One region of the Peribacillus phoenicis genome, then DNA from elsewhere that is predicted to be linked to it. Evidence: riboswitches for the same ligand, from Rfam matches in the RefSeq annotation. Region 1 holds a riboswitch; the other holds the start of a gene.

Region 1 (11,584 bases):
TTCAGCTTCTTGCTTCGCTTTGGCTTTAGCCTCTGCTTCTTCTTTTTCCTTCTCCTCGTCAGCCTTTGCCGACTCTTTTCCCTTTAAATCTTCTGCCGTTGCTGTAGTAGGAATCGATTCTTTATCTTCCTCTTTTAAGACGACTTGGTCATTTTTCGTAACAGGTACAGGCCTATCCTGCAGATATGTATAAAGGGTATAAAATCCAATTGGAAGCAAAATAAAAAATAACGCTAATAATTGTATCATTGGGAACTTAATCTTCGCTTTACTTTTTTTCTTTTTATTCTGGTGGACTTTGCTGCGCTTGGGCAATGATGATTTAGCCTTCTGACGTTCAATTCGCGAACGAAGTTCACCAGCCTGATCATTTTCTTTTTCATTCTTTTGTACCCGGCTCATTCAAGTCACCCCCTTTCTTGCTCAACCCTCTTTGCTTTTTGTTCCTGATTAAAATACCAAGGATAAAGTCAATCAAAAAGTGGGCCGTAATCGTCACGATGATATTATTAGTCATTTCAAATAGAAAACCGATAAAGAAGCTCAAAACCAAAACATTTAAAAATAAAAACCAATTAAAAAGGTAACGATAATGAACGGCTGCAAAAATGAGGCTCGTAAGAAGCAAACCAAAATGTGTTTGCAGCACTCCACGGAATAATAATTCTTCGCATATCGCTACCACTAAAGCTACGACAAAAATCATCGGGTATGACAAATTACTGAAAATGCGTTCGTTAATACCACCATCATCCTGATAGGAAGAGGGTGTCACTTTCATAAGCAATAAGTCTAATAGCACGACAATGACTCCTGCGGGAATTCCAATCAGCAAAATGTTCAGGTCATCATAGATAAATAAGTCGAAAAAGGCAGAACGGTCTTTAAATAAAATAATACCTAAAAAGATGGCTAACGTTAAGAGAATAATTTGTGTAAGAAACAAATTATATAGCAACTGTTTATCTGTAAGTTGTTTAATCATTTCAGCTTGCTTATTTTTCATTGCCATTTTCCTTCTTTAATAAGATATAAGCCAATTCCTTTTTCCACGAGGAAAAGGAATTAACCGGATCCACCTTGACTTCCGGCCATACATCAACCATTTTTTCGGTATCCATCCCACAAATATCACAGCAGATAGGATTCACTTCCCGATGCTCTTCTCCAAAGTAGTCCAGTATTCCTAAACGTCGACATTCCGGTGCATAGATCCAGTGCAGGAATTTATGCAGTTTTTCTTGATTCCTGGATTTCCTCTTTTGACAATACTCTTTCATCTCAGCCACTTGATTCTGGTTATTGCCCGTAATAAACTGGGTAAAAAAACGCAGCTGGACTTCGTTTAACGAAAAGGATTGAGATAGCTGTTCTTTTTCTGAGAGGGTCAAATTCCCCGGCATCTTTTGTGATGCATTAAGGAATGAACATACACCATCGATTTGCGAATCCGAAGGCAACTGTTGCTCCATCAAATGCAGCGGAAGCCCTTCATCCCCTTCGCTATATAATAAGACAGCCACACTTTGCTTCCGATCCCGTCCCGCCCTGCCTATCTCTTGAAGATATGATTCCATCGTCGATGGGATATGAAAATGGATAACATATCTGACATCGGATTTATTCACACCCATTCCAAAAGCACTTGTTGCACATATAATCTTTAACTGGCCGGAAATGAATTGCTGCTGAATGAGCAACCTTTGTTCCTGTTCCATTCCACCGTGATAATAATTGACACTATCGATCCCGTTTTCCTGTAAAAACCCTGTGACATATTCTGCCACCTTTTTAGAGGAAAAATAAATAATCCCGCTTCCGGTAAATTTCCTGACAAGCTCCAGCACACGTGCTAGCTTCTCATCGTAGCTGAACATTCGCTCGACAATAATTGAAATATTTTCCCGATCAACAGAAGAGACCGTTTCATTGACCGGCTCAATATTGAGTTTACCAACGATGTCCCTCCGGACCTCATCGGTTGCAGTTGCTGTCAGGGCAAGAGTCAACGGATTGCTCAATTCACGCCTCACTTCTCCTAAATTCAAATAATCCGGACGGAAATCATACCCCCATTGTGAGATGCAGTGTGCTTCATCTATGACGAACAAGCCTATATCTATGGATTTCAAGGATTTTATCACACCATCCAAGCTTAGCATTTCAGGAGATAAAAAGATAAAACGATAACTATGCAACCGGTCGAAAGCTTTCCTTTTTTGATTTAATGTCAAAAAAGAGTTGAGGGTCAATACACTTTTTTCGCCACTCATCTTCAGTTGATCTGCCTGATCCTGCATTAATGATAATAACGGGGAGACAATTAGGACAGTCTTATTAAAAAGATAAGCCGGCAGCTGGTAACATAATGATTTACCTGATCCGGTCGGTAGCATCGCTAAGGTATGATTGCCGGACATCAATGATTCAACCACTTCCTTTTGTCCAGGACGGAATTCATCAAAACCGAATTTTTCTTTGAGGACTCGTTCTATATTCATCATCACTCACCTATTTTCGCAAGTACAAGTCTTATTTGGAAAAAGCTTATCTGTTTATTATCGACCATCTGCTTGATTGCTTTAAGCTTTTTCGTTCCAAGTTCCTTAATTGCTTCAGCAATTTTCCGCTCATCCTCGATAGTCACATAATCTGAAATCGGAAAACTCTTGTCCGATAAGACAATTTCTACGAGGTGATCTTCGATGGTGTTGACTTTCAATCTGCGGATTTCAGCTATTTCACCCAGACTTTTCCCTTCCTGGATGTATCGTAAAGTAGTCTTTGTAGATTGTGTCAAATGAGGATTCCCACTACTTTTCCAATCATTTGTTAATGTGGACAAGAGAGGGTAATCCTTTCCCGTTTCCATTTCAGCAAGCATTTGATGCAATGAGTCAAGGAAAGTAAAGCGAACATACTCTTCTTCTACGTCTTTCCTTTTTGCAATCTGTTCAAAGGTAAGTCCAATCCTGTTAATCCCGGTTATTTTCAAAATGAAAATGTCTCGTTTCATATCACTTTGACTTTCTAAAAGGGCTATCAATTCATCATATAGGTGTTGGGCAATCAACGCTCGATCCTGACGATTGGCATGTAAAAATTCCTTTACGAAGAATTGGATTTTAGGATTTCTTTGTATCGGATAAAAACGTCTTTCATTGTGGACAATATGGGATATGGTTTGAATGAGTAAGTTTAACCTTCCCCAGAAAACCGGGGTGATATTGTGATACTTCCAACCATTTATATACGCCGGAAAAGGATTATTTTTAAAGTAATCGACTAATATTCCCTCTCCTTGCATACTAATTTCATATGCATCTGGTTTATCTGTTAAATTAATCAAGTCATGCTTAAGTAAATGTTCAATGTTTTGATTTAATTGCTGACGGGTAAATCGAGGTATTGTCCCAAAAATATCCGTTAGCCCGAATAAATGGGCATCCTGGATTGTTTGTGACGATTTCTTCCCCTGCAGCATATGGTATATAGCATAAATGGAGCGTTCGCCTTGAAATTTTTTTATCGCATATAGAATGATGGCCTGTAGATAATTATTCATGGGACTCACATCCTTGTTTCATTTAACCAATAAACCCATTGTAACAAATAACTGCAAAAATCGCCGTTATTATTAATGAATACAAGGGAAATTATGTGACTAAATGACGAATCATGGAAAGAACCAAGTTAATTGTATCGATGTTTTCCGTTGACATTGTGCTACATGATAGTTATTATCAATACAATTTCTATTGAAAAGTTTGGCATTGGGTCTTACAATAAGAAAGAGATAATAATCTGAAATAAAAAGATTATCAGTTGTCAATCAACTTAGGAGGGGTTATATTCATGGCTAAATTTACTATTGTGGATAAAGAAACATGCATAGCTTGTGGGGCTTGCGGAGCAGCGGCACCAGATATATATGATTACGATGACGAAGGGATTGCATTTGTTACCCTTGACGATAACGAGGGAATCGTTGAAATTCCTGATGTACTTATAGATGACATGATGGATGCATTTGAAGGATGCCCAACGGATTCTATTAAAGTTGCTGATGAGGCATTTGACGGAGATGCACTTAAATTCGAATAACGTACAAGCCATTTTCAATCGAAAATGGCTTTTCTTTTGCCATCTCCCCATACCAAAATTAATCAGGCATAAAAAAACAACCGAATACGAATATCGGTTGTTTTTTTATTTCTATCGTCAATGCCATTAAGCATTTTTATATAATGTTTGCTTATTGATCCATGTCTGTAATTTAATGAACAGCAACATGAATACAGATGTGATGAGTACGCCTTTTATCACATTGAAAGGCAAGATTGCCGTCGTAACGAGCTTTCTTGACTCTGGTGCCGACATTGCATCCCATCCCATAAAGAAAGTATAAGCCGGTAAAAAGACATAATAGTTTAAAACACTCATGAATACTGCCATGGAAACTGTCCCCGCAAGTAAAGCGAATGTCATCCCTTTTTTTGAATTGATTTTCTGAAATACATAATAAGTCGGCAAGACAAACAGTATTCCGGCTATAAAGTTAGCGATATGCCCCACAGGTACAGCAGTCAAGGTCCCTGTCATGACTAAATCCAATAGGTTCTTAATGAACTCGACTAGAATTCCAGCCATCGGTCCGAAAATTAATGCCGCCATCAGTGCTGGTATGTCGCTAAAATCAACATTGAGAAAAGGCGGGAATCCCGGAAACGGGAAATTTAAAAGCATCAATAAATAAGAAATGCTTCCCATCATGGCAAGTGTGACCGTTTTTTTCACTTTGTTCTTTTTCATAGGTCTCTCTCCTTCTTTTCCGATCTACCTGAAAAAGAGGTTAGGGTTCCAAAATATGTTGATGCTCAATAAAAAAACCTTTAATTCCAATAGAATTAAAGGGATAAATTAAAGGTTACATCAAACAAACGTTCAGCAAATAACTGTTGAAACGCACTCAGGAACCTCCATCTTCTCCCATCCAGACTATACTGTCGGCTTTGGAATCGCACCAAATCCTGCCTTGTAAGGCTCGCGGGCTTAGAAGAGGAATTTCCTTCATCACCGCCGGTGGGGAATTTCGCCCCGCCCCGAAGATAGATCTATAAAATTTTTTATACTTCCCATTATATCTGAATTACCTGTTTTTTGATAGCACTTTTTTTCTCAGTTGATTCATTCAGGATGAATATCGATCGTCACAGTGAATGGCTTAAAACAAATAGTGGAGGCACAAAATTAAAATTCATAATATTGAAAATTATTTTTTATATTATTCAATCCTTGATGAAGCCATTTATATCGCGACATTAAACAGATGATCAGAAGATAACCATCCTATTAAGCGCTTACATCCAGTTAAGCCAAATTGACATATTCAGCATTTCAATTGTAAAATTAACTGAAATTTAAGATAATTTTTTCCTAGGAAGGTGTTTAGACGTGTATCGGATTTTAGTAGCAGACGCCATTAAACCAGAAGGACTCGGACCGCTATCTGAGGCATCCAATATTCATCTCATTCAAAAGACCGTAGAGGAAGCTGCAAACGAACTTGATCAGATTGATGCAATTCTTGTAAGAAGTGCTACGAAGGTTTCGGAGGATTTAATGAACCGTATGCCGCAGCTAAAAATTATAGCACGCGCTGGTGTCGGTGTTGATAACATAGATATCCCCTCGGCGACAAAACGCGGGATTGTCGTGGTTAATGCACCTGACGGCAACACCATTTCAACAGCGGAACATACATTCGCCATGATGGCTTCATTAATGCGCCACATTCCGCAAGCTTATGCTTCACTGAAGAATGGGGAGTGGAAACGTTCTTCATATACGGGTACTGAACTGCGTGGTAAAACATTAGGAATAGTTGGCTTTGGACGTATCGGAGGGGAAATTGCCAAACGCGCTAAGGTATTCGGCATGGATGTCATTGTCTATGATCCGTTCCTTACTGTCGATCGTGCAAAGAAAATGTCCGTAACGGCCCTGCCGTTAGATGAATTGCTTCCTAAAGCAGACATCATTACTGTTCATACACCACTTACGAATGAAACAAGAGGATTAATCAATAAAGAAAAACTGCTTACCTGTAAAAAAGGGGTTTATGTACTGAACTGCGCCCGGGGCGGTATTCTGGACGAAGATGATTTATATGAAATGTTAGTTCAAGGACATGTTGGAGGGGCTGCACTGGACGTTTTCGTCGAAGAACCTCCACTTGGCCATAAACTGCTTGAATTGGATAGCGTCATTGCTACACCGCATCTGGGTGCTTCCACTAAAGAAGCCCAATTAAATGTTGCCGTACAGGTTGCCCAAGAAGTATTGACCTTTTTCGAAGGAAATCCAGTCTCAAGTTCGATCAACCTTCCAGCCATATCTAAAGAAGTGTTTGAAAAGGTACAGCCATTCTATCAACTTGTTCAGCAAATGGGATCCATTGCTTCTCAGTGCATGAATGAAGGAATTCAGGAAATCTCCGTTACGTATGCAGGTGAATCATTGGATTTCGATACAGCGATTCTTACAAAAAGTCTAATCTCTGGATTTTTCAGATCAAGAGTCGATGCATCAGTCAATGAAGTGAATGCCTTGTTGATCGCAAAAGAGCGTGGCATAACCGTTGGTGAAAAAATCTCTACAGACTCTTTAGGTTACTCGAATTTGATCAGCCTTAAAGTAAAAGGTGACCACCGTGAATTAACAATCAGTGGGACGTATATCGAAAATTACGGTTCTCGAATTGTAAGTTTGAATGGTTTCAAAATCGACTTTCATCCAGAACCGAATTTACTTTATATCCAGCATACCGATAAACCTGGTGTAATCGGTAACGTAGGTAAGGTCCTGGGTGATCACGGAGTGAATATCGCCACCATGCAGGTTGGCCGAAAAGAAGCTGGCGGGGAAGCCATCATGGTTTTGAGCTTCGATTTACCATTGGAAGATAACATGAAACAATTTTTAATGGAAACAGAAGAAATTACGTTTATGGCCCGTATTTCATTATAAGAAAAAAAGTGCCCGTCAGCGCGGGCACTTTTTTCTTAATGCAAGGGGCTTTTGCCAAATAGTCAGGGTGTTGATAACGTACCATCATTTAGTCTTGGCTTCCTGCATCAATTCACCTGGTTCGGTGCTTCGGGCACCAATATGTCTTCAGTTAAATTCAGCTGGCCCACCTCTTCAATAGGAGCATTTTCAAATTTCACTTTTTCAAAGCCAAAATCCTTAGCTATGAAGAGTATGGCTTCTAAAGCTTGAAGGGATTCCTCACTATTTTCAATAGCAGCTTGATCTGATAATTGAATGATCACAAGATTTCCATTAGAGCTTATCCTTTCCCAGTTCAGGTCAGGCGGGATTGCAGGTGAAATTCCCTCGATGTCTGCCTCCCCTTTTCCAGCTTGCAGCGCCTCCTCAAAGTCCTGATATCCCATATTGCTTGGAACAAGAAACCTTGGGGAGGACTCATCCTTTTGGTAAAGCAGGTATGTGCGATTTTTTTGATGAGGTATATCCACCTCCTTTAAATATCCCGCATGCGCAAACATCGCACCTTGCTTACCATCTGTAGAAAATGTCATTTTCTCTATATTATTATAGGAAAGCGTTACCTCCATCGAATGGAGAAAAAGTGTATCTTCATCCAATAGTTGGCTTTTTTCTTGAAAATCAATATGAGCAGTTGCCGTATCGTTTCCTTGGCTTATCTTTATATCAAGTGGAAAATAGTCAGATAGCCCATATCGCTCTTCATTAATATCGGACATTTGATTAACTAACTGTTTCAATGTATCATTTTGATCATAATGTTTGAGTTTCATTGAAACGGGAACGATGAAATTCATTTGATCATCTGGGATACCCATCGTAATGATCGATGCATTGTTTAGGTCATCTTGATAGATCGCTTGTGCAAAGTTTTTTTCCTTTTTCCCTTTTCCGGGTTCCATTTCTGAAACCTCGTCTTTGGATTCGATTTTTGCTTGCTTACTCGAAAACTCTTGATAATCCTGTTTATCTTCTGGAGGATTTTCTTTGTTGCTTGCATCCTGCCGTTCATGATCTGCCGTTTCCTTATTTTCAGATAGAGATAATTTCCCACTACTGCCGCTGCCTTCTTGACTTGTCGTTCCTTTTTTTTCAATAATTAACGATGATGCCAAAACAACCATTAAGCATAAGGAGGCAACACCCGCAATTAGAGGTATCCAGTGTTTCTTTCTCTTTTTATCATGTATTCTCGCAAACACCTCTGACTTGGTTCGGTCATCTTTAAATTTCGGAAGCTCTCGGAGCAAGTCTTCAATTTCGCTTTCTTTCCAACGGGATCTTCTCAATGCGGTGGCCCTCCTTTCCTGATAAATCCTCCATCAACTTTTTAATAGCCTTCAAAGCACGGTGCTGGGTTGTTTTTACCTTACTTTCACTCCAATTCAATACTTCAGCAGTTTCCGTAATGGACAATCCCTGAATATATCGTAAAATGATGACGGATCTTTGATTCGTGGTACACCGGTTTAAGCATTGATAAATATCTTGGATTTCATCGTTCATGATAGCCACTTCTTCGGGAATGGGTTCTTTATCTTTTATCAATTGCCTATCCCAATCAAAGTTAGGAAAGATTTTGTCTTTCCACCCTTTTTGTTTCCGAAAGTAATCAATCGTCACATTTCTAGCAATCGAATACATCCACGTTTTTTCACTGCTCTTTCCTTCGAAGCGTTCATACGCCTTCATCACCCGGATATAGACCTCCTGAACAAGGTCCTCAGCCGTTTCTCGATTCTTTGTCATATAAAAAATGAATTGATAAATTTCCTGATGATATTTCTCATAAAGATCGTGGAAAACGGAATCCATCATTTCCCCACATCCGTTCATAAATATAGTCGTCAAACCTAAACAAAAGTTACATACTTCGGCTTTTATCTTATTATAAAATTCCGTTAATTTCCACAGATTCGGGACTTATCTGTTTCCTAAAAAAAAACAAAGACAAGTTGGAAAGAAATCCAATTGCCTTTGTCTTCTCAGTTCCTTATGAAACAAGATTTTTTGGCAAGCCACCCGTCATTCATTCAGCATTCTCCATAATTCGAGGCAGGATAAAACTGAACGTTGTCCCTTTATTAGGTAAACTGTTTACCGATATGAAGCCATCATGGGCATTGATTATATTTTTTACGATTGCCAAACCCAATCCGGTGCCCGAACGCCCGCGGGTCCTTGCTTTATCCGCTTTATAAAACCTCTCGAAAACAAAAGGCAGATCTTCTTCGGGAATTCCAGATCCAGAGTCCCTCACATCAATGATCAGACCCCTTCGATCACTTGTCCTCTGAATGACATCAATGTTACCTCCTGGAGGAGTATGACGAATCGCATTATCAATTAAATTGGTCAAAACCTGTTCAATACGGTCCGGATCGAAATGCCATTGAATTTGATCATCTTCAAGACTGGCTGATATTGTGATCCCTTTTTCTTTAGCCAGCCCGGAAAACTTACTTGTAATCCTCTTTAAATAAGGAGAAATAGGTACACATTCATAGCTAAGGTTCATTTTACCCGATTCCAATTTAGCAAGATCGAGCAGATCATTGACTAAACGTCCCATTCTCAAAGACTCATCATAGATGATGCGGGCCATTTCCACCTTTTCCTCTTCACTGCTCGCAATGTCATCTACAATCGCTTCACTATACCCCTGCAACATTGAAATCGGCGTTCTTAACTCATGGGAGACATTCGCTATGAAATCAGTCCTAAGTTTGTCCATACGTCTTTCATCACTCATATCCCGTATGATGGCCACCGCTCCCCGAATATTGTCGGCATTTGTATATAGCGGACTGACGATCAATCCCCAATCACGGCCCTGCAAGGTGATTTCACCGACCTTCTCCTTATCGAAGGATTCTGATTCATCAAAAAGATTCATTAAAACCAAGGGGACATTCACATTATCTTCCCGATTATAGCCCTTTTCAAAGTACCAGGATTGCAGAAACCTTTCCGCGGGCGGATTCGTTTCAAGAATTGTTCCATCTTTATTGAAGGTAATGACCCCATCTGCCATACTGCTAAGAATGCTTGAGAGATGTTCCTTTTCCTGACTAAGTGCATTCATATTGAATTTCAGCTGCTTCCTCATCTGATTAAACGCTATGGCCAGCTCACCGATTTCATCTTGAGTCAGAATTGGAACCTTTGTATCAAATTTCCCTCGGGCAATCGCTAGGGCGGCTTCCCTCATCTTCACCAATGGGGCATTGATTCTTGTGGATAAAAAGAAAGCAAAAATCGTTGTCAAAATAATGGCGATGCCCGCTGCCAATAAAATGAACTGTGTAGTGGATTTTGTGGTTTCTTCCATGGACTCCAACGATTGAAATAGAAAAACTTCATCCTGTTCCCCATTCAATTCAAGTGGAATGCCTACTACGATTGCTGACAATCCCTCGTTACCCGCATCATCGGAAAGCGCCATCTCCTTTTTCACAGTCTTTCTTTCCGTAAAAACCTTGAGTAATTCAGAATCTTTTTTTATGAGTTCCGGTGTGATTTCGAACTCATTATCTCCTCCGGTGGATGAGAATATCATTTTGTCATCATTAAGAATGATCATTTTCGCTTCGTTGCCTATTAGTTCCGAAGCTATTTGTAAAACCTCATTGCTGGATCCCTGATGTTCATTGGTAACCTTAATGATTTGTTCAGCGGTTTTGGTTAAATCATTTTCAATATTTTCAATTTGGAAATTCTCAAAGAATTCGACCAGCAGAACGGTTAAAACTATTAATACAAACGAAACGAGCAATAGGATCGTTGCCCATAGCTTCCCTACAACACTGCCCCATAGCATCAGTCATTTACGACTTCGAACTTGTAACCTACACCCCAAACGGTGACAATCATCTTGGCTGCGTTTTCGGATATGCGGTTTAATTTTTCACGTAAGCGTTTAACATGCGTGTCTACAGTTCGAAGATCTCCAAAGAATTCATAGTGCCACACTTCTTTTAACAATTGCTCCCGATCGAAAACCTTATCTGGGGATTTCGCCAAGAAATATAATAATTCATATTCTTTTGGTGTTAATGAAACCTCTTTGTTATCCGCAAGTACACGGTGGGCATCATTATCAATGGTTAGATGCGGGAAGACGATCACATCTTTTGCCGTCGTTTCCGTCTGCATGTAACTTGTGCTTGATGAGCGACGTAATAAAGCCTTAACCCTTAACACGACTTCACGGGGACTGAAAGGCTTTACGATATAATCATCGGTCCCCACTTCGAACCCTTGAACGCGGTTCACTTCTTCACCTTTAGCAGTCAGCATGATAATCGGTGTCGTTTTCTTTTCCCTTAACTCACGGCAAACTTCGATTCCATCTTTACCAGGCATCATAATATCCAATAAAATTAAATCATAATCATTTTCAAGGGCTTTTGTTAAAGCAACATCTCCATTTTCAGCTTCATCGATCATGTATTCTTCTCTTTCCAAATACATCTTTAGCAGCCGACGGATTCTTTCCTCATCATCCACCACG
Region 2 (11,584 bases), 3.0 Mb from region 1:
GCTTCCGTAAATGTATCGAATGTTTTTTTCTGTTGTTTTCCGTTGATTTCAACGATCCATTGCTCTTCTTCATCTTCATAAATGAATATGTCCTGTTTGTCTCTCGTTGAATATAGGCAGCCCTCTGGGGATTCCTTTACATTCAGTTGATTCTTATGTGCGTCTCGTTTAAGGGGCTCGGCAAAGAAGGTCTTTTCGACATATTGGCTATATGCCTTTTCGGACATGGTACAACCTGCCGCTTTTTGGTGGCCGCCCCCATCGTACTTGCCAGCAACTTCAGAAACATCAATATCGTCGTGAATTGTCCGGAAGCTGATTCTTTTACTTCCAACCATCAGGATCGCTATATAATCAAGATGCGAGAACTCTTTCGACAGTTCATTACCCAATTCTGAGTGATATGACTCTGCATGGACCACACCAGCTGTATGGGGACCGACCGTAGCCTGATAGACTTCTCTTTTTTTCCTGTTTATGTACCGATCTACCCGACTCTCTTCAACATTCAGAAGGGTCTGCTCCACTTCGTCAAAAACAAAACTTTCAGCCGTCGACAGCTTATTTGCGATTTTCATTTCGAATTCCTCTATCGGAATCATGAAAAACAGGTCATTCAATCGTTTTGCCGTTGTATTTTTATTGACTTCCCATTCCCAAGTATCGTATTGTCGGACCAATTCAACGAATTCAGCGACAATGCTTGAAGGTTCCAGGTATTTATTTTCAACTGCATACTGATAGAATAATGATGTCGCTGCCGTCTGTTTACCATCTTCCTGTTCGACAGTTACAGATGCCCAATCATGTTCGTTCAAATGCAATGCTGACTTATGATGATCAATCAGCAGAGCTTTGCCTCCATCTTCCACAAACTGAGTAATCATTTTTTCGTTATCTTCATCAACCGATAGATCAGTAACGATCAATGTATCTTCAAGCTTGGCTTGCTCAAGAAATGCTCCTACGTTCTGATTGAGGCGACCAATTGAATTATAACTTACCACTACTTCTTCTCCGAAGGCCAACTTAGCTATAATGCCGCAGCCGACTCCATCTAAATCATTATGTGTAAAGAGATGGTACACACAAACCCCTCCTAGTAACTAATAAATTTACTTTTCCCTAAAGACATGAATTTCAATTGCAATCTTTACAATTGTAGCATAATCATATCCGCATATTTTATCATGCTTCCATTGCGTGATGCTTTTGTTCGTTTTTTTTTTGAAAAATTCCCTAATGATTCTTTATTTTCCATAATTTATACGTATATATAAGGAAAACACATTACTTTGAAACCGAGATATTTTCATTAAAGGGATTTCGGTGAGTGTCGATGAGCAGCATTTCCTAATCGATCAATGGCTAGGAACTTTACGAACTTTAAAGAATTGCTTAATGGTTTAAGAAGGGCTGACTCAATCAGACCCAAGATCCAGTACATCAAAAAAAGCCGCAGGAATGTTATTCCATGCGGCTTCCTTATGTGAAATCACTGTTCTATCAATTTTCCAAGGTTGGCCATTTCAATGGCACTAACGGCCGCTTCATAGCCTTTGTTACCTGATTTTGTTCCAGCACGTTCAATGGCTTGTTCAATATTTTCAGTTGTCAGCAAACCGAAGATAACCGGTACACCCGTTTCCAAGGAAACGGAAGCCATGCCTTTAGCTGCTTCATTACAGACATAATCATAATGTGAAGTGGCACCCCTGATTACCGTTCCAAGACCGATTACCGCATCATATTTACCTGTATTCACAAGTTTCTTAGCAATTAACGGAAGTTCAAAAGCACCCGGGACCCAAGCGATGTCAACATCATTCTCATCTACGCCATGACGCTTAAGACCATCCAATGCCCCTCCTAAAAGCTTACTTGTGATAAACTCATTAAATCTTCCTACCACAATGCCGACTTTCAATCCTGATCCGATTAATTGTGCTTCAATAGTTTTCCCCATGTCCAATTCCTCCTAATTTTTAAAAACAATATTATTTTTTGTTCTGTTAAGATGTAATTCCTTAAATCCTCAAGCTTTAGGGATGTTCAGTTCAAGCTCCTGTTTCCCGATCGTATCATTTTGTTGAAGATAGCGAATCAAATCGGCTATCGTAATGAATTTCAGATTGAATTTATCAGCGATGACTTCTAAATCGGATACCCGGGCCATCGATCCATCTTCATTCATGATTTCACAAATGACACCAGCTGGAGCGGCACCGCATAACTTCGCCAAGTCCACCGATGCCTCTGTATGTCCTGCCCTCCTTAATACGCCACCTTCTTTTGCGACTATCGGGAAAGTGTGACCAGGCCTTTGGAAATCTTCAGCGACCGAATCTTCATTAAGAAGCTCAAGGATGGTCAAGGACCTTTCAAAAGCACTGATTCCTGTAGAGGTGCTTTTATGATCGACACTTACCGTAAAAGCAGTGCCATGATGATCGGTATTTTCTCCTACCATAGGATGCAGTTTCAATTTCGCTGCCAGTTCTTCAGTGATGGTTGTACAAATCAAACCACGTCCATGAGTCGCCATGAAATTAATCGCTTCCGGTGTCGCCTTTTCGGCCAGCACTACAAAATCCCCTTCATTTTCACGGTCTTCATCATCGGATACGATTACTACCTTGCCAGCCTTCAAATCTTCTATCGCTTCTTCTATTGTATGGAACATCATTACACCGCCCTTTTATTAGAATCCATGCTCTGCCAAAAACTCTAAATTCAGTCCTGGTTTTGGATTGCCATTTTTCATTTGATGTATTATATATTTCCCTATCATGTCGTTTTCGATGTTAACAATATCGCCAGCCGCTTTTTGTCCCAATATGGTGTCCTGATGAGTCAATGGAATCAGTGATACAGTCAATAGGTTCCTTTCGATCCCAAATATCGTCAAGCTCGTTCCATCAATGGCCACGGAGCCTTTTGGAATGCAAAAGGCACTGAGCCCCTCTTCCAATTGGATTACATAATATACGGCATTTTCTTTCCGTTCTTTTTTTATGATCGTTCCGGTTCCGTCGATATGACCTGAAACAAAATGACCGCCAAACCTTCCCTGTGCACTCATGGCTCGTTCAAGATTCACAGGTGATCCCAATTTCAATGTCCGGATCGAGGAAGCTTTGACCGTTTCCGGCATCACGTCGACCGTAAACAAACTTTTCGTGAAGGACGTTACCGTTAAGCAGACCCCGTTTACTGAAATACTATCCCCCAGATGAACATCTTGAAGGATTTTTTCAGAACGAATCGATAACTCCATACTGCTTTTTCCTTTTTTCATGGAATGTACGGTACCGATATCCTCAATGATTCCCGTAAACATGTTTTTCCCCCTTTTATAAAATATAAAAAACCCCTTAGGATGACCTAAGGAGTTAGCAGGAGAAATGAGTGAAAAAAATTGTATACCTAAAAAGCCTAATATTTTCATTTTTGAAAAATTAGGCGTACGTATACACTTGGGTTCCACACGTCCTTCTCCCATCCAGACTTTACTGTCGGCTTTGGAATCTCACCAAATCCTGCCTTTAACAGGCTCGCGGGCTTAGAATTTCTTCATCACCGCCGGTTGGGATTTTCACCCGACCCCGAAGGACTAAAATAATATGAATCTTTGAATATTTTATCACCATAAAGTGAAGATGTAAAATTTCTAACCTTAAATGGTTCAATTGTTACAGAAACTTCCTCCCTTTATGAAAAATCGACCCCCAAGTCCCCGATGTGCTCCAAAGAGGTTAATCAGGCTAAATTTGTGGAATAGGGATAGAGAATCACAATTCATATAAGGAGGAAGCCCTAATGCTTATTTCCATCATCAACTTGATTTTCTATCTGTTCGTCGTCACGATGAATTTTTTAGCTAATTTCCTGCCATTGAACGGCCAGACATCAGGAGAGATTTCCGATAAACTTGATGTCCTTTTCACTCCTGCCGGATATGTATTTTCCATATGGGGCTTGATCTATTTCCTGCTCGCCATCTGGGTATTCAGGCAGTTCTTAAGCAAACATCAAAACAGCCCTGCTTATAAGGCATCCTTCCCTTGGTTCGCTTTAAGCTGTGTCTTAAATGGAGCTTGGCTTTTGGCTTGGCACTATGAACACTTTTTGTTATCCGTATTCATTATCATTGCTCTTTTGGCTACTTTAATGGTCATTTATACAAGCATAAAAAAGGTGGAGCACACTCCTTTCGACCTATTTCCGTTTTCCGTTTATACAGGCTGGGTAAGTGTTGCAACGATCGCTGACATTTCTTATTACCTCACGTATATCAAATGGGACGGCTTTGGGGTTTCAAGTTTAGCCTGGACGATCGTCCTGCTGATTGCAGCAACAATCCTGGCTTTTGTCTTTGCAGGTAAAAACCGGGATTGGTGCTATCCTCTCGTATTCGTTTGGGCGTTCATAGGCATCGGGATACGAAATAGCTCCGCCTATCCGGTAATTACGGACATTTCTTATATCCTGGCTGTCTTCACTTTTGTCGTATCCATCACCATCTTCATTAAAAATAGAAGAAAAATGGTAGCTTAAAATGCTTGCTGAAGATCTTGCCAGACATCCTGCCAAGCTTCTAGGCCAACTGAGAGACGGACCAGCTGGTCACTGATGCCCATTTGTTTCCGTGAATCTTCAGGAACGGCAGAGTGCGTCATGGTAGCGGGATGCTGGATCAATGTTTCGGCATCCCCAAGACTTACGGCAATTTTGATTAGTTTCAATTTATTGAGGAATTTCTGTGCATCCTGTTTTGTGCCATGCAATTCGAAAGAGATAAGGCCGCCGCCATGTTTCATCTGTTTGTGCATTATATAATGGTCCGGTGAAGCTTCATCACCTGGATAATATACCTTTTTCACCTTTGGATGTTTCTTAAGTTCATGAAAGATTTCCATTGCATTGGCCGAATGACGGTCCATCCTGACAGGCAAGGTCTTTAACCCCCGCAATAGTAACCAAGCATCGAAAGGTGAAATGATTCCACCGATATCCTTCTGTGTAGTCCCAGCTACCTGATTCATGAATTCCTTCTTACCTACGACAAGTCCTGCAACGACATCCCCATGCCCGCAAAGATATTTCGTAGCGCTATGAAGGACGATATCACAGCCATACTCAAGCGGTCTCTGTAGGTATGGCGTCGAAAACGTATTATCCACTACGACCGTCACATTATATTCCTTCGCAACTTTCACCACCATCTGTAAGTCAATCATTTTCATCGTCGGATTGATCGGGGTTTCTACATAGATGCAGGTCGTTTCCGGCCGGATCATTTTCCTTACCTGTTCTTCTGTATCCATTTCACAAAAATCATGAGTGATGCGGTATTTATTTTTCATTAGCTGCAGGAGGCCAAATGTACAACCATATAACCCCTGTGAGCACAGGATGTGGTCATCTGTTTTCGTTAACGCAAAAAGCACAGCTGAAACGGCAGCCATGCCTGAACCGAAAGCAAGGCCAGCTTCCCCGCCTTCCAAAGCGGCAATCTTTTCTTCAAGCACCTGTACCGTTGGATTTCCAAGTCGCGAATAAATATATCCATCTTCCATACCGGCAAAACGCCTCTCCCCTTGCTCGGCATTTTCGAAAGTGAATGTTGAGGTTTGGAATAAGGGTGTTGCCAAACTTCCTAAATGCTTCTTCGAGTCATATCCTTCATGGATGACTGCCGTTTCAAATTGTTTATACTTTCCTGTCATACCGTCTCCTCCTAACCTATGTCTATTGCTATCATATGTCAAAAATCCATATAAAGGAAGCGTTTTCATTCATGATTATCACCCATAAATGAACTCCTGAATTTAATATAATATGATTTCTCCGAGGGCAATAGATGAACAAGTTCAGTTGGATTCTGCAAATTGAGCAACTCTTTTTAAACCTACGGGCATTCGTAAAAAAAGGACAGCCGCCATGGCCGTCCCTTTTTGCGAATCATTCATCGACTACGATGTTTCCACCATAGAAGGTTACTCTCGTTAATGGTAGCTCAAGTTCACGAGCCATTTTTTTCAACTCTCGCTCTTCTCTTTCCGTTACGATTGAAATGACAGTGCCATCTGCACCTGCACGCCCAGTTCTCCCGGATCTATGGATATATTGTTCGATGTTGTCAGCCATATCAATATGGACGACCGCAGTAAGGCCTTTAATATCCAGCCCCCTTGCCGCTACATCCGTTGCTATCAGCATCGGGGATTTTCCGGAACGAAGCTTGCGCAGCGCTTTCTCCCTGTCGACTTTATTGGATTCGCCGTGAAGCACGCCCATCTCAATACCTTTATAGCTCAGCTTTTCATGTAAGACGCTCAGCTCTGCTATATCATTCAGGAAGGCAAGGGCCTTCACATCTTTAATTCTTGTGATTTTCTCCAGAATCTTGGACTTTTCCCGTCTCTCAACAACAAAGTAAAGATGGTCCACCTTTGATTCCATTTTTTCATGCTTATCAACCTTGATCATTTCGGGTTCATTCATGAATCCCCTTGCCGCTTTTTCCGTTTCCTCCGGCAGGGTCGCTGAAAACACCATGATTTGCCGGTCTTTTAGCGTTGTTTTGATAATATTATTGATCGTTCCCATATGCTCCGGAGTGATCAATTGGTCACCTTCATCAAGTACTATCGTCTTAACTTCATGCATCTTCAATTTCTTTTGGGCAATTAATTCGTAAATCCGTCCCGGTGTTCCAGCAATCACCTGTGGACGCTTCTTCAGTTTGTCCAACTGCCTTTTCACATTAGCACCGCCGATGAATGCTGCACCTGTAATGCCACTTCCCTCTGACCAAATGCGAATTTCTTCATTGATTTGCATGACCAGTTCTCGTGATGATGCCAAAATCAAAGCTTGGGGCGATTTTTTTTCAGGATCTATCTTTTCCAGCAAAGGCAGTAAATATGCTAATGTTTTCCCTGTACCTGTCGGTGATTCGGCCATGATATCTTTTCCCTCGACTATCACGGGAATCGCTTTCGTTTGAATCGGGGTAAGTTGTCCGAATCCGGACTTTTTCCAGACCTCTTGTATATATGGTTTTCTATCGTTTATTAATGCAGGTAATTCGCTCATATCGTTCTCCTTTAATATAAAACTTTTCCTATCTTTCATAGTACCATTTATTCTTGTCCAGTAGCCAACGGAATGCGAATTGTAACCGTCGTCCCTTTGTTTATCTCACTTTCAAAATGCATTTCCCCCTGAAGGCGATGAACGATCTTCCGGCAAATTGCAAGCCCGATCCCTGTGCCCTTTTCCTTCGTGGAGTAAAAAGGCTCACCAATCCGTTCAAGACGCTCGGGCCCCATTCCCATGCCATTATCACTCACGCTGACTACAGCTTGTCCATCGATGATTTGCAGCGAAATTTCAATTTCCCCATTATCCTTTATCGCTTCAATGCTGTTCTTTATGATATTGATTACCAACTGTTTAAGTTCAATTGAATCAGCCATAATATAAATCGGTTCGGCAGTTTTAACCCTGAACCCCATTTCGATATTATTCAAATTCGTTTCTGCTTTCATCAACGTGAATACCTGCTGTAAACTGTCGGCAAAATCGATCCTGCGAAATGCGACATCCTGTTTCTTCCCGAGAACCAAAAGTTCACTTGAGATAATATTGATTCGGTCAATTTCCTTTAACATAATATCGGAATGCAGCGGGTTTACTTCCTTGGTCATATCCATTAACTGTACGAATCCTTTTAACGATGTCAGTGGATTCCTTATCTCATGTGCGACGGCGGCAGCCAGATGTCCGATAACAGATAGCTTTTCAGACATGATCATCAATTCCTCTTCGCGCCGCAATTCAGTAATATCCCTAACGATTGCATATACCCCTAGCATTTCCGCGTGAACGATGATCGGTAAAAAGGTCACACGGAATATCCGTTTTTCATCACTGCTATTCTGGATGGTCGTTTCGAATTTAACAGCCTCCCCTTGAAGGGACTGTAAAAAGAATTCAGATACTTTATCACTTTCATTCCAGTTGAGGAGATGATTCGCATTCTTACCTTTCAAATTGTCACTATTATGACCCAACAGTTTCTCAGCTTCCGGGTTTAGCGAAACAACATTTCCTTCGAGATTAAGCTCAAGGACACAATCCGGGTTATGCTTGAACAGCGACCGATACTGTTCATCCTTCAGATTGAATTCCTGTTGGGACCTCAACATTTTACCCGTCCAATACCTGATTATGAAGTATAGGAAAAGCCCGGTTATGAAAATGAACATCCACCCTTTGGAATGTTGAAACATTGCATATATCTGAACATCTGCCCTTGCCTGTGTCATAGAGATGTAATCCGTAACGACAATCCATAAGACCCCAATGATTATATATATAAAAGCCACTTTACATGCAATTTTATGAGATTGGTTCATATTTTTTCCTTTGTATTGTTTTTGGTTTATTATTCCCAAATCACTCAAAAAAAGCCCTCATGTTTTAAACATAAGGACTCTATCGATATTGTACCATATATATTGTAATCATTGTTTTATATCGCTAAAAAATCCAGAGCATTTTAACTGGACCTTCAATGATCAAGAGAGGTTTTTAATGGCTTGATTGAATTCTTCTTCTATATCTTTTGTAGGCTTGGCCGTTAATAAGCTGAAAACGACCACCGCTATTGAACCAGCGATGAAACCAGGAATGATTTCGTATACTTCAGCGAACTTATCGATCATATCCCAGACGATCACGGTTGCCGTACCGACAATCATTCCCGCCAGGGCTCCCCATTTCGTCATTCGTTTCCAGTACAGGCTTAACAGAATGACAGGACCGAATGCCGCTCCGAAACCAGCCCATGCATAACCCACCAATTTAAGGATCGTACCGCTTGGATTAAACGCCAATAATAAGGCAATGGCAGATATCGCCAATACACCAAACCGACCTACCAGCACTAATTCCTTATCAGACGCCTTCGGCCGAATGAACTGCTTATAGAAATCATCGGTCAGGGCACTTGCCGATACTAACAGCTGAGATGCAATCGTACTCATGACCGCTGCTAAAATCGCAGCCAACAAAAAGCCTGTAATTAGGGAAGGAAACAGTTCTTTAGCTAAAATGATGAAGACGGACTCAGCATTTTTTTCCCCTAAAGGACTGCTTGTCAGGTTAAAATAAGCAATCCCCACCAACCCGGTGAACATCGCTCCGACGATGGCAAAAATCATCCAGCCCATACCGATTCGACGTGCGCTTTTCAATTCTTTAACAGATGAAACCGCCATGAATCGAACGATTATATGAGGCTGTCCGAAATAACCAAGCCCCCATGCCAGAAGAGATATGATGCCAATGGTTGATGTTCCTTCAAAAACATGCATTAAATTCGGGTTGATCGAATTTATTTCATTGAAGGTGGGATCCCAGCCACCAATATTTACAATCGTGACAACCGGTACTAGAATTAAGGCAATGAACATAATCGTACCTTGTACGAAGTCCGTCCAGCTAACAGCCAGGAATCCGCCGAATAATGTATAAAGAATAACGACGCTCGCCGTCAGCCAAATGCCCCAACGGTAATCCAAATTGAATGCCGTGCGGAAAAGCTCGCCGCCTGCTACCATACCTGAAGATGTGTAAAAGGTGAAGAAAATTAAAATGACCGATGCCGATACCACTTTTAAAACCCGGGAGCCATCCTTGAACCGATTTCCCAAAAAGTCGGGAATCGTAATCGAATTGCCGGCTACTTCCGTATATGTCCGAAGTCTTGGTGCCACGAATAGCCAGTTTAAATAAGACCCTGCACACAGGCCGACGACAATCCAGCCAGCACTCAACCCGCTTATGTACATTGCACCCGGAAGACCCATCAACAGCCAGCCGCTCATATCTGAAGCACCTGCACTCAATGCAGTTACAGCCGGGCCCAAATTCCGGCCGCCAAGCATGTAATCGGTTAAGTTTGCCGTTTTCCGATAGGCCAAATAACCAATTAACAGCATGCCGGCCATGTATATACCAATTGATATTATAATTCCGTAATCCAAAAATGAATCCCCCTAGGTTAATTTTTCATCTAGTAAGCTTATCAGAAAAAAAAACATATGTTAAGAAGTTCTTGCACCTTTCATCGATTTCACTTTCAATATAATTAAGAAAATTCATTTTATTAGATTAAATTATTAGGAGGAATACGCCATGCAATCCTATATCAATCAGCCAGATGGAGTCTTTCCCTCTGTTTGCTCTCTTGACTGTCCTGATCAATGCGGTTTACTGCTGCACAAAAAAGACGGGAAAATCATTAAAGTTCAAGGAGACCCTGATCATCCAGTCACAAAAGGGAATATTTGCAACAAAGTACGCAACATGACTGCCCGTCTATATGACCCCAATCGCTTAAAGCAGCCATTAAAGCGTATCGGTCCGAAAGGTGAAGGGAAATTCGCTCCAATCAGCTGGGTAGAGGCCATTGACATAATCACATCCAAATGGAAAGACCTGATCGAAATGCACGGTCCGGAAAGCATACTTCCCTACAGCTTTTACGGAAACATGGGCAATCTTAGCGCTGAGGGGATGGATCGCCGTTTTTTCCACAAGCTAGGTGCAAGCATGCTCGAACGTTCCATTTGTAACGCGGCTGGCTCAGTCGGATACAGCTATACAATGGGTGGTTCATTCGGCACCGACCCGGAAGAAACGATTCATACAAAGCTTTTCATCATGTGGGGCATTAACGCTGTGAGCACAAATATGCATCAAGTTACGCTTGCCCAGCAAGCCCGAAAAAACGGGGCCAAAGTAGTTGTCATTGACGTACATAAAAACCAAACCGGCAAGTGGGCGGATTGGTTCATTCCGATTCTGCCTGGTACAGATAGTGCGCTCGCCCTCGGATTAATGCATATCTTATATGCCGAGAATCTAGTCGACCAGCCCTTTCTCGATGAATACACAGTGGGTGCTGCTGAATTGCGCGAACACGTCCGCCAATATGACCCTGCGACGGTCTCCGCGATCACTGGCGTTCCAATTGATGACTTATATGAATTAGCCAGGATGTACGGCACGACAAGTCCATCATTCGTACGGATAGGCAATGGCCTGCAGCACCATGACAATGGCGGCATGGCAGTACGCACCATTGCCTGCCTGCCTGCACTTACCGGCCAATGGATGGCGGAAGGCGGCGGAGCCATCAAAGGGAATTCAGGATATCTAGCGTTTAATACAAATGCCTTAAGACGTCCTGATTTATTGCAAAATAAAGCTACCCGGACCATTAATATGAACCAAATCGGTCAAGCTCTTCTGGAAAAAGAAAACCCGATTCGCTCCATGTTTGTATACGGCTCCAACCCAGCACTTGTCGCTCCGAATGCAAATAAGGTACAGGAAGGTCTAATGCGGGAAGATCTATTCACAGTGGTCCATGATCTATTCTTAACCGAAACGGCCATGTTTGCCGACCTCGTTCTTCCTGCCACATCATCTTATGAAACGGAGGATTTTTATAATTCATACTGGCATAATTACGTCCAAATACAAAAGCCTGTAGTCGAAAAATATG

Evidence for each region. Region 1 has a riboswitch for FMN ahead of ABC374_RS15405 (ECF transporter S component). Riboswitches for the same ligand answer to the same signal wherever they lie in the genome.
Region 2: linked by a shared signal. The riboswitch ahead of ribE (riboflavin synthase) and the one ahead of ABC374_RS15405 (ECF transporter S component) in region 1 are both predicted to bind FMN.

Annotation. Positions count from the first base shown of each region.
Region 1 is NZ_JBDFMF010000001.1:3,151,316-3,162,899, forward strand. Features, by position in the region: gene ABC374_RS15380 (LysM peptidoglycan-binding domain-containing protein) at 1-402, opposite strand, end outside; gene ABC374_RS15385 (CPBP family glutamic-type intramembrane protease) at 380-1,006, opposite strand; gene ABC374_RS15390 (RecQ family ATP-dependent DNA helicase) at 996-2,501, opposite strand; gene ABC374_RS15395 (YpbB family protein) at 2,504-3,565, opposite strand; gene ABC374_RS15400 (ferredoxin) at 3,856-4,104, shown strand; gene ABC374_RS15405 (ECF transporter S component) at 4,231-4,812, opposite strand; FMN riboswitch at 4,978-5,114, opposite strand; gene serA (phosphoglycerate dehydrogenase) at 5,455-7,029, shown strand; gene ABC374_RS15415 (hypothetical protein) at 7,137-8,360, opposite strand; gene sigX (RNA polymerase sigma factor SigX) at 8,326-8,886, opposite strand; gene ABC374_RS15425 (ATP-binding protein) at 9,101-10,894, opposite strand; gene ABC374_RS15430 (response regulator) at 10,891-11,584, opposite strand, start outside.
Region 2 is NZ_JBDFMF010000001.1:192,702-204,285, reverse strand. Features, by position in the region: gene ABC374_RS00990 (DHH family phosphoesterase) at 1-1,088, opposite strand, end outside; gene ribH (6,7-dimethyl-8-ribityllumazine synthase) at 1,496-1,966, opposite strand; partial or broken gene ribB (3,4-dihydroxy-2-butanone-4-phosphate synthase) at 2,045-2,683, opposite strand; gene ribE (riboflavin synthase) at 2,702-3,340, opposite strand; FMN riboswitch at 3,487-3,617, opposite strand; gene ABC374_RS00970 (TspO/MBR family protein) at 3,820-4,557, shown strand; gene megL (methionine gamma-lyase) at 4,554-5,729, opposite strand; gene ABC374_RS00960 (DEAD/DEAH box helicase) at 5,965-7,101, opposite strand; gene ABC374_RS00955 (ATP-binding protein) at 7,149-8,474, opposite strand; gene putP (sodium/proline symporter PutP) at 8,589-10,058, opposite strand; gene ABC374_RS00945 (molybdopterin oxidoreductase family protein) at 10,210-11,584, shown strand, end outside.